3 regions of the Streptomyces sp. NPDC127177 genome follow, and region 2 is predicted to be linked to each of the others. Evidence: predicted binding sites of a transcription regulator. Region 2 holds the regulator's gene; each other region holds the start of a gene.
The links. Region 2 encodes HrcA, which represses chaperone genes, less so after heat shock. Its sites were predicted from a motif close to TTNGCACTCNGNNNNNCNGAGTGCNAA; they were not measured.
Positions count from the first base shown of each region.

Region 1: the regulator HrcA is predicted to act here: its motif matches at 1,671-1,697, upstream of groL (chaperonin GroEL).
Region 3: the regulator HrcA is predicted to act here: its motif matches at 1,733-1,759, upstream of groES (co-chaperone GroES).

Region 1 is NZ_JBHXUW010000007.1:34,702-37,975, forward strand. It holds gene thrC (threonine synthase) at 1-621, shown strand, start outside; gene ACFVJX_RS07165 (MoaD/ThiS family protein) at 666-941, shown strand; gene ACFVJX_RS07170 (cold-shock protein) at 1,354-1,560, shown strand; gene groL (chaperonin GroEL) at 1,860-3,274, shown strand, end outside.
Region 2 is NZ_JBHXUW010000034.1:48,852-52,125, reverse strand. It holds gene ACFVJX_RS21555 (DUF3097 domain-containing protein) at 1-151, opposite strand, end outside; gene ACFVJX_RS21550 (MBL fold metallo-hydrolase) at 177-899, opposite strand; gene hrcA (heat-inducible transcriptional repressor HrcA) at 1,086-2,102, shown strand; gene dnaJ (molecular chaperone DnaJ) at 2,103-3,239, shown strand.
Region 3 is NZ_JBHXUW010000059.1:8,778-12,051, reverse strand. It holds gene ACFVJX_RS29130 (methyltransferase domain-containing protein) at 1-227, opposite strand, end outside; gene ACFVJX_RS29125 (polysaccharide deacetylase family protein) at 343-1,329, shown strand; gene ACFVJX_RS29120 (hypothetical protein) at 1,326-1,712, shown strand; gene groES (co-chaperone GroES) at 1,866-2,174, shown strand; gene groL (chaperonin GroEL) at 2,278-3,274, shown strand, end outside.

The sequences.
Region 1 (3,274 bases), on a different contig from region 2:
CTGCGCCCGTACTACGGCGAGGGTTCCAAGACGCTCGCGTACGAGATCTGCGAGCAGCTCGGCTGGCGGCTGCCCGACCAGATCGTCATCCCGATCGCGTCCGGCTCGCAGCTCACGAAGATCGACAAGGGCCTCCAGGAGCTGATCAAGCTCGGCCTGGTCGAGGACAAGCCGTACCGGATCTTCGGCGCCCAGGCCGAGGGCTGCTCGCCGGTCTCCACCGCCTTCAAGGCCGGCCACGACGTCGTGCGCCCGCAGAAGCCGGACACCATCGCCAAGTCCCTGGCGATCGGCAACCCGGCCGACGGCCCGTACGTGCTGGACATCGCCCGCCGCACCGGTGGCGCCGTCGAGGACGTCAACGACGAGCAGGTCGTCGACGCGATCAAGCTGCTGGCGCGCACCGAGGGCATCTTCGCCGAGACCGCGGGCGGGGTGACGGTCGGTGTGACGAAGAAGCTGATCGAGGCCGGTCTGCTGGACCCGTCGCTCACCACCGTCGTCCTGAACACCGGTGACGGCCTCAAGACGCTGGACGCGGTGGCCGCCACCTCGCAGGCGACGGCGACGATCCGTCCGAGCCTGGACGCCTTCCGCGCCGCCGGCCTCGGCACCAGCTGACCCACCGAGCCGACCCACCCGAGACTCCAGGAAGGGCACCCACCATGAGCGTCAAGGTCCGTATCCCCACCATCCTCCGCACCTACACGGGAGGCCAGGCCGAGGTCCCGGCCGAGGGCGCGACCCTCTCCCAGGTCATCGAGTCCCTGGAGAAGGACCACCCGGGGATCGCCGCCCGCGTCCTGGACGACCAGGGCAAGCTGCGCCGCTTCGTGAACGTGTACGTCAACGACGACGACGTGCGCTTCGAGGGCGGCCTGGAAGCGGTCACCCCGGACGGCGCCGGCATCTCGATCATCCCGGCCGTCGCGGGCGGCTGACCGCATCCGCGTCACCGTGATTGCCCCCTCCGCTTCACAAGCGGAGGGGGCAATTCTGCATGGTTGAGCGCGGTAGAGTGTGGGAAGTCCCCTCCGCTGCCCGTGCCAACCGCATATGAGAATGCGCCTGGCCACGACAAGATGCAGCCAAAGTACCTGATCCTCTTGCGCCATAAGTCGCCTTTGCCTGGCCCGACTTGCCCAGGATCCTCACGAATTCCTCATATTCGGGCGCTCCGTGCTGCCTGGAATTCTCGTCCGATTGACCTGTTGCAGAGGGCAGTTGGGCAGATACATTCGGCCGCGGTCGACGCGTTCCGGCGCACGCACCCTCGCCTGTCGGAGGGTGAGTTCTGACCCAGGGCCCGCGAAGTGCGGTCCTGTGCAAGGGCCAGTAATAGGGGAGTTAGGCATGGCTCAGGGCACCGTCAAGTGGTTCAACGCGGAGAAGGGGTACGGCTTCATCGCGGTCGACGGTGGTGCGGATGTTTTCGTCCACTACAGCGCGATCCAGATGGACGGATACCGCACCCTCGAAGAGGGTCAGCGAGTTGAATTCGAAATCTCGCAGGGCCAGAAGGGGCCGCAGGCGGACATGGTCAAGCTCGCCGTCGGCTGAGCTCGGCGCGGTCGGCCAACGACACTACTCACGCACGTGAGGCCCGTACCTCCCACCGGGGTACGGGCCTCACGTGCGTCTGTGCGCCCCTGCCCGACGTGCCTTCGGCGCTTGCACTCAAGGGGGTCGAGTGCTAATCATTGGCGTTAGCACTCTCCAGGTGAGAGTGACAGAAACTTGGACCGGGCCGGTGAGGCCCGCAGGTCCGTCGGGGCAAGGAACCGGCGGGCGGCAGGCCGTCCGTCGCGGGCGCCACTCGGTCCGGAGAAATCCACCCCTGTCCGGGAGGACCACTTCATATGGCCAAGATCATCGCGTTCGACGAGGAGGCCCGGCGCGGTCTTGAGCGCGGCATGAACCAGCTCGCCGACGCCGTCAAGGTCACCCTCGGCCCCAAGGGCCGCAACGTCGTCCTTGAGAAGAAGTGGGGCGCCCCCACGATCACCAACGATGGTGTTTCCATCGCCAAGGAGATCGAGCTGGAGGACCCGTACGAGAAGATCGGTGCGGAGCTGGTCAAGGAGGTCGCCAAGAAGACGGACGACGTCGCCGGCGACGGTACGACCACCGCCACCGTTCTCGCTCAGGCGCTCGTCCGCGAGGGCCTGCGCAACGTGGCCGCGGGTGCGAACCCGATGGCTCTCAAGCGGGGCATCGAGAAGGCCGTCGAGGCCGTCTCCGCCGCCCTCCTGGAGCAGGCCAAGGACGTGGAGACCAAGGAGCAGATCGCTTCGACGGCCTCCATCTCCGCCGCCGACACCCAGATCGGCGAGCTCATCGCCGAGGCCATGGACAAGGTCGGCAAGGAAGGCGTCATCACCGTCGAGGAGTCCCAGACCTTCGGTCTGGAGCTGGAGCTCACCGAGGGTATGCGCTTCGACAAGGGCTACATCTCGGCGTACTTCGCCACGGACATGGAGCGCATGGAGTCGTCCCTCGACGACCCGTACATCCTGATCGTGAACTCGAAGATCAGCAACGTGAAGGACCTCCTTCCGCTGCTCGAGAAGGTCATGCAGTCCGGCAAGCCGCTGCTGATCATCGCCGAGGACGTCGAGGGCGAGGCCCTGTCGACCCTGGTCGTCAACAAGATCCGTGGCACCTTCAAGTCCGTCGCCGTCAAGGCGCCCGGCTTCGGTGACCGCCGCAAGGCCATGCTCGGCGACATCGCCATCCTCACCGGTGGCACCGTCATCTCCGAGGAGGTCGGCCTCAAGCTGGAGAACGCCGGTCTCGACCTGCTCGGCCGCGCCCGCAAGGTCGTCATCACCAAGGACGAGACGACGATCGTCGACGGCGCCGGTGACAGCGACCAGGTTCAGGGTCGCGTCAACCAGATCCGTGCCGAGATCGAGAACTCCGACTCGGACTACGACCGCGAGAAGCTCCAGGAGCGCCTCGCGAAGCTGGCCGGCGGCGTGGCCGTCATCAAGGCCGGTGCCGCGACCGAGGTCGAGCTCAAGGAGCGCAAGCACCGCATCGAGGACGCGGTGCGCAACGCCAAGGCCGCCGTCGAGGAGGGCATCGTCGCCGGTGGTGGCGTGGCTCTGCTCCAGGCCTCGGCCGTCTTCGAGAAGCTCGAGCTCTCGGGTGACGAGGCGACCGGCGCCAACGCCGTCAAGCTGGCGCTGGAGGCCCCGCTCAAGCAGATCGCCGTCAACGGTGGTCTCGAGGGTGGCGTCGTCACGGAGAAGGTGCGCAACCTGCCGATCGG
Region 2 (3,274 bases):
TCGGGCCGGTGGCCGTCTTCTCGCAGCGGATCACCGCACCGCAGAAGCCGGTGGACACCTCCTCCACGACCAGATCCGGATCGGCGGGCACCTCGGGGGCGGGGGCGGACCTCTTCCACGGTGGGGTCAGGTCCGGCTGATAGCTGCGCATCGGATGACGATAGGACGCGGCGGGCTCACGACACGCCGAAGCGGATGGCCAATGCGTCGCGCTGCGCCCGGACGAACGCCGCGTCCACCACCGCTCCGTGCCCGGGGACGTACCGTGCGTCCTCGCCGCCCAGCGCCAGCAGCCGGTCCAGCGCGGCCGGCCAGCGCGAGGTGACCGCGTCCGGGCCGGCCTGCGGTTCGCCCGACTCCTCGACCAGATCGCCGCAGAACACGATGGCGGGCGAACCCGGCACCAGCACCGCCAGATCGTGGCCGGTGTGTCCGGGGCCCACGTCGGCCAGCAGCACCTGCCGGCCGCCGCCCAGATCGAGCGTCCATTCCCCGTACACCTGGTGGTGCGGGGCCACCAGCACGTCCACCGCCTCGGCCGCCTCCCGTTCCGGCACCCCGTGCGACACCGCCGAGCGGTGGAGGCCGTCCGTCCCGGTGCGCAGCAGATCCGTCAGACCGGCCGCCCCGTAGACCTGGGCCCCGGCGAAGACGGCCGTGCCCAGTACATGGTCGAAGTGCGGATGGCTCAGTGCGATATGTGTCACCCTCCGACCGGTCATCCGCCGGATCTGGCCATGCAGTTCCGCGCCCTCCCGGAGGGTCGAGCCGGTGTCGCAGAGAAGGGCTCCGTCCGCTCCGACCACCAGTGCGACCGTCGCGTCCCAGCCGGGCAGCCGTCGCCTGCCCACCCCGTCACCCAACCGCTCCCAGCCGAACTCTTCCCAAGTGGCGTCCATACGGCGACGCTATCGGGCAACGACCTGCGCAGTCTCGCGGTAGCGTGGCCGGTCGCCCTTGCTAGGGGACCACCCCGTCGCCGTACACTGACCGGGGGATTGCTGGCACTCGTACGGACAGAGTGCCAGGAAACGTCCCCTGAACGACCCGAGAACGACCGAGGCAGACAGCTGGAGGTGTGCGCGATGCTCAGCGAACGCAGACTCGAAGTGCTGCGCGCCATCGTCCAGGACTACGTCGGCACCGAGGAGCCCGTCGGCTCCAAGGCGCTCACGGAACGGCACCAGCTGGGGGTCTCCCCGGCCACCGTCCGCAACGACATGGCGGTGCTGGAGGACGAGGGCTTCATCGCCCAGCCCCACACCAGCGCGGGACGCATCCCGACGGACAAGGGCTACCGGCTCTTCGTCGACCGGCTCGCGGGCGTCAAGCCCCTGTCGTCGCCGGAGCGCCGCGCCATCCAGAATTTCCTCGACGGCGCGGTCGACCTCGACGATGTCGTGGGACGTACCGTACGGCTGCTCGCGCAGCTGACCCGGCAGGTCGCCGTCGTGCAGTACCCCTCGCTGACCCGCTCGACGGTGCGGCACGTGGAACTGCTCCTCCTGGCCCCCGCCCGGCTGATGCTCGTGCTGATCACGGACACCGGCCGGGTCGAACAGCGGCTGGTCGACTGCCAGACGCCGTTCGGCGAGACCTCTCTCGCCGATCTGCGGGCCCGGCTCAACAGCCGGGTGGTGGGACGCCGTTTCGCGGACGTCCCGCAGCTGGTGCAGGACCTGCCGGAATCCTTCGAGAGCGAGGACCGGGCGACCGTGTCCACGGTGCTCTCGATCCTGCTCGAAACCCTCGTCGAGGAGACGGAGGAGCGGCTGATGATCGGCGGCACCTCCAACCTCACCCGCTTCGGGCACGACTTCCCCGTGATGATCCGGCCGGTGCTGGAGGCATTGGAGGAGCAGGTCGTGCTGTTGAAGCTGCTCGGCGAGGCCAAGGACTCGGGCATGACCGTACGAATCGGGCACGAGAACGCCCACGAGGGACTCAACTCCACGTCCGTCGTCGCGGTCGGCTACGGTTCGGGCGACGAGGCAGTCGCCAAACTCGGCGTGGTCGGACCGACCCGCATGGACTACCCCGGAACGATGGGAGCGGTACGCGCAGTGGCACGTTACGTCGGACAGATCCTGGCGGAGTCGTAAGTGGCCACGGACTACTACGCCGTACTAGGCGTGCGCCGCGACGCTTCACAGGACGAGATCAAGAAGGCCTTCCGGCGGCTCGCTCGCGAGCTGCACCCGGATGTGAACCCCGATCCGAAGACCCAGGAGCGGTTCAAGGAGATCAACGCCGCTTACGAGGTGTTGTCGGACGCTCAGAAGAAACAGGTCTACGACCTCGGCGGCGACCCGCTGTCCGCCTCCGGCGGAGGTGGCGCCGGCGGATTCGGACAGGGTGGCTTCGGCAACTTCTCCGACATCATGGACGCGTTCTTCGGCACGGCTTCGCAGCGCGGGCCCCGTTCGCGCACCCGGCGCGGCCAGGACGCCATGATCAGGCTGGAGATCGACCTCTCCGAGGCGGCCTTCGGCACGACCAAGGACATCCAGGTCGACACGGCCGTCGTCTGTACGACCTGCAGTGGTGAGGGTGCCGCACCCGGCACCTCCGCCCAGACCTGTGACATGTGCCGCGGTCGCGGCGAGGTCTCCCAGGTCACCCGGTCGTTCCTCGGCCAGGTCATGACCTCACGGCCCTGCCCGCAGTGCCAGGGATTCGGCACGGTCGTGCCGACCCCCTGCCCGGAGTGCGCCGGCGACGGCCGCATCCGCTCGCGGCGCACCCTCACGGTGAAGATCCCCGCGGGTGTCGACAACGGCACCCGCATCCAGCTCGCGGGCGAGGGCGAGGTCGGCCCCGGCGGCGGCCCGGCCGGCGATCTCTACGTCGAGATCCACGAGCTGCCGCACGCGGTGTTCCAGCGCCGCGGCGACGATCTGCACTGCACGGTCACCATCCCCATGACGGCGGCGGCCATAGGCACCAAGGTGCCGCTGGAGACGCTCGACGGCCTGGAGGAGGTGGACATCAGGCCGGGCACCCAGTCCGGTCAGTCCGTCCCGCTGCACGGGCGCGGCATCACCCACCTGCGGGGTGGCGGGCGCGGCGACCTGATCGTGCACGTCGAGGTGATGACCCCGACGAAGATGGATCCGGAGCAGGAACGCCTCCTGCGGGAGCTCGCCAAGCTGCGCGGTGAGGAGCGGCCCACCGGCCAGTTCCAGCCCGGTCAGCAGGGCCTGTTCTCCCGTCTCAAGGACGCGTTCAACGGCCGCTGAGCACACGCACCGAAACCGTACGGGCCCGGATTTCC
Region 3 (3,274 bases), on a different contig from region 2:
TTCGCCACCGCCCGCTGCCTGAGCCGGGCCTGCCCGAGCGCCGCCGAGACGAGGGCGGCCGGGTGACTGCGGCGCAGCCGGGTGGCGGTGGCGAGTTCCGTGGCCGGGTCGTACGACCGCAGCCCGGCCAGCAGCTCGGCACCCTCCGGGGTGCGCAGGGCCAGGAAGCCGGCGGGGTCGGGGGCGCCGGACGTACCGGTCGGGGCTTGAGCGTTCACCCGACCCATTGTGAGCCAGCCGGGGGACCGTGCGGGTCCGGTGGCGGTGTCGGGCCGGGAGCCCGATCCCGGACTGGCAGGATGCGGCGCCATGCAGCTTGTACGACAAAAGGAAGAATTCATCATGAAGAGGCGCAGACCCGGACAGGCGGAGCAGGGGCAGGGCGGGACGGGGCGCGGCCGGGGATACCTGCGCCGGCGCCCCGGTTACGCGGTCCTGGCCGCGCTCCTGGTCGCGGCCGTCGGCTCCGGCTGTGCGGCCGGGACCGACAGCCGTACCGACGTGGGAGCCGGACAGGGGGCCAAGGCGCTCGCCGGTCAGGCCGGCCCGGCCGGGAACGCGGGCGCCGCCGGCACCCGTGCCGCCCAGGCCGAGAAGGCGCGGCTCGCCCAGGCGGCACGCGCGGTCGCCGCCAAGAAGTGGGGTCTGTCCAGCACGCCGCTGGCCGCACCCGTGCCGCCCGCCGTGAAGCCGCACATCACCACCCGCAAGGGCTTCGAGGTCGAGGGCGGTGACGATTCGCTGCCGCCGGTCTTCACCACCGTCCCGACCAAGGAGAAGATCGTCTTCCTGACGATGGACGACGGGGACGACAAGGACCCCGAGCTGCTGCGGATGATGTCGGACCTCAACATCCCGTACAGCGCCTTCCTCAGCGACTACCTGGTGCGCGACGACTACGGGTACTTCAAGGACGCGCAGTCCCGCGGGGTCACCCTCAACAACCACACGCTCAACCACCGCTACATGCCGGGTCTCTCCCACGACGAGCAGAAGGCGGAGATCTGCGACCAGCAGGACATCATCGAGAAGCAGTACGGCGAGCGCCCCCGGCTCTTCCGCCCGCCGTACGGCAACTACAACGGTGACACCCTCAGGATCGCCAAGTCGTGCGGCATCACCGCCGTACCCCTGTGGTCGGAGGAGGCGTTCCCCGACCACATGGAGTGGCGGGAGGAGGACCAGGACCTGCACCCCGGCGACATCATCCTCACGCACTTCCGGGGCAAGAAGGAATGGAAGGGCAGCATGCCCGACCTGATCCGGTCCGTCATGAAGGTCATCACGGACAAGGGATACGCCGTGGCCCGGCTGGAGGACTACGTATGAGAGGGGCGCACCGGCTGCTGGCCGGGGTGCTGGCCGCCGGTGCGCTCCTGACCGCCACCGGCTGCGCGCAGTCGGTGGACCCGATCGAACGGCTGGGCCGCAAGGCGGCCCAGCGGGTGAACCGCCCGCCGAGTGCGCCGTCCCCGCGCACCGCGGCGGTGCGCGGGGGCCACGGGGCGCCGGGGGCGAAGGTCGTCGTGTCCTGCGGCCGTTCACCCGGGTCCGGGTACCCCCGGCAGTCCGCCGATGACGTCCGGAACGGTCCGGACGAACGGATCGTTCTCCTTGAGGACGGCTCGTTCCGGGCCGGTCGGACGCTTCACACGGTGCGGCGGCAACGCCACGAGGGGCGTGAATTGGCACTCCGCTTGACCGAGTGCTAATCGCGGTCATAGTCTCAGTGCTGGCACTCCCCACTGGAGAGTGCCAGCAGTACTGATGCGACCGGCAGGTCCGGCACCCGCGACGACGGGCCCACCTGGTCGCTACCCAAAGACTGTTAACCCCGTGAGATCTCCGAAGGGGGAGACCGGATCGTGTCGACCGCCAGCTCCAAGGTTGCGATCAAGCCGCTCGAGGACCGCATTGTGGTCCAGCCGCTCGACGCCGAGCAGACCACGGCCTCCGGCCTGGTCATTCCGGACACTGCCAAGGAGAAGCCCCAGGAGGGCGTCGTCCTGGCCGTGGGCCCGGGCCGCTTCGAGAACGGCGAGCGCCTTCCGCTCGACGTCAAGACCGGCGATGTCGTGCTGTACAGCAAGTACGGCGGCACCGAGGTGAAGTACAACGGCGAGGAGTACCTCGTTCTCTCGGCTCGCGACGTGCTCGCGATCATCGAGAAGTAATTCACCCAACGCTTGCTTCTGTTCTGCGCCCCTGGCCCCCTGCGAAATAACTAGCCGGGCGGCGAGGGGCGCAGTTCTTGTTTTGAGAGGACAGTTCAGCTCCATGGCGAAGATCCTGAAGTTCGACGAGGACGCCCGTCGCGCCCTCGAGCGCGGCGTCAACAAGCTTGCCGACACGGTGAAGGTGACGATCGGTCCCAAGGGCCGCAACGTCGTCATCGACAAGAAGTTCGGTGCGCCCACCATCACCAACGACGGTGTCACCATCGCGCGCGAGGTCGAGCTGGACGACCCGTACGAGAACCTCGGTGCGCAGCTGGTGAAGGAGGTGGCGACCAAGACCAACGACGTGGCGGGTGACGGTACGACCACCGCCACCGTTCTCGCCCAGGCACTCGTCCGCGAGGGCCTGCGCAACGTGGCCGCGGGTGCGTCCCCGGCCGCCCTGAAGAAGGGCATCGACGCCGCGGTCAAGGCCGTGTCCGAGGAGCTCCTCGCGACGGCCCGCCCGATCGACGACAAGTCCGACATCGCCGCCGTGGCCGCGCTCTCCGCGCAGGACAGCCAGGTCGGCGACCTCATCGCGGACGCGATGGACAAGGTCGGCAAGGACGGTGTCATCACCGTCGAGGAGTCCAACACCTTCGGTCTGGACCTCGAGTTCACCGAGGGCATGGCCTTCGACAAGGGTTACCTGTCCCCGTACATGGTGACCGACCAGGAGCGTATGGAGGCCGTCCTCGACGACCCGTACATCCTGATCCACCAGGGCAAGATCGGCTCGATCCAGGAGCTGCTGCCGCTCCTGGAGAAGGTCATCCAGGCCGGTGCCTCCAAGCCGCTGCTGATCATCGCCGAGGACGTCGAGGGCGAGGCCCTGTCGACCCTGGTCGTCAACAAGATCCGTGGCACCTTCAACGCCGTCGCGGTGAAGGCCCCCGGCTTCGGTGACCGCCGCAAGGCCATGCTCGGCGACATCGCCACCCTCACCGGTGCGACCGTCATCGCCGAGGAGGTCGGCCTCAAGCTCGACCAGGCCGGTCTGGACGTGCTGGGCACCGCCCGTCGCGTGACCGTCTCCAAGGACGACACCACCATCG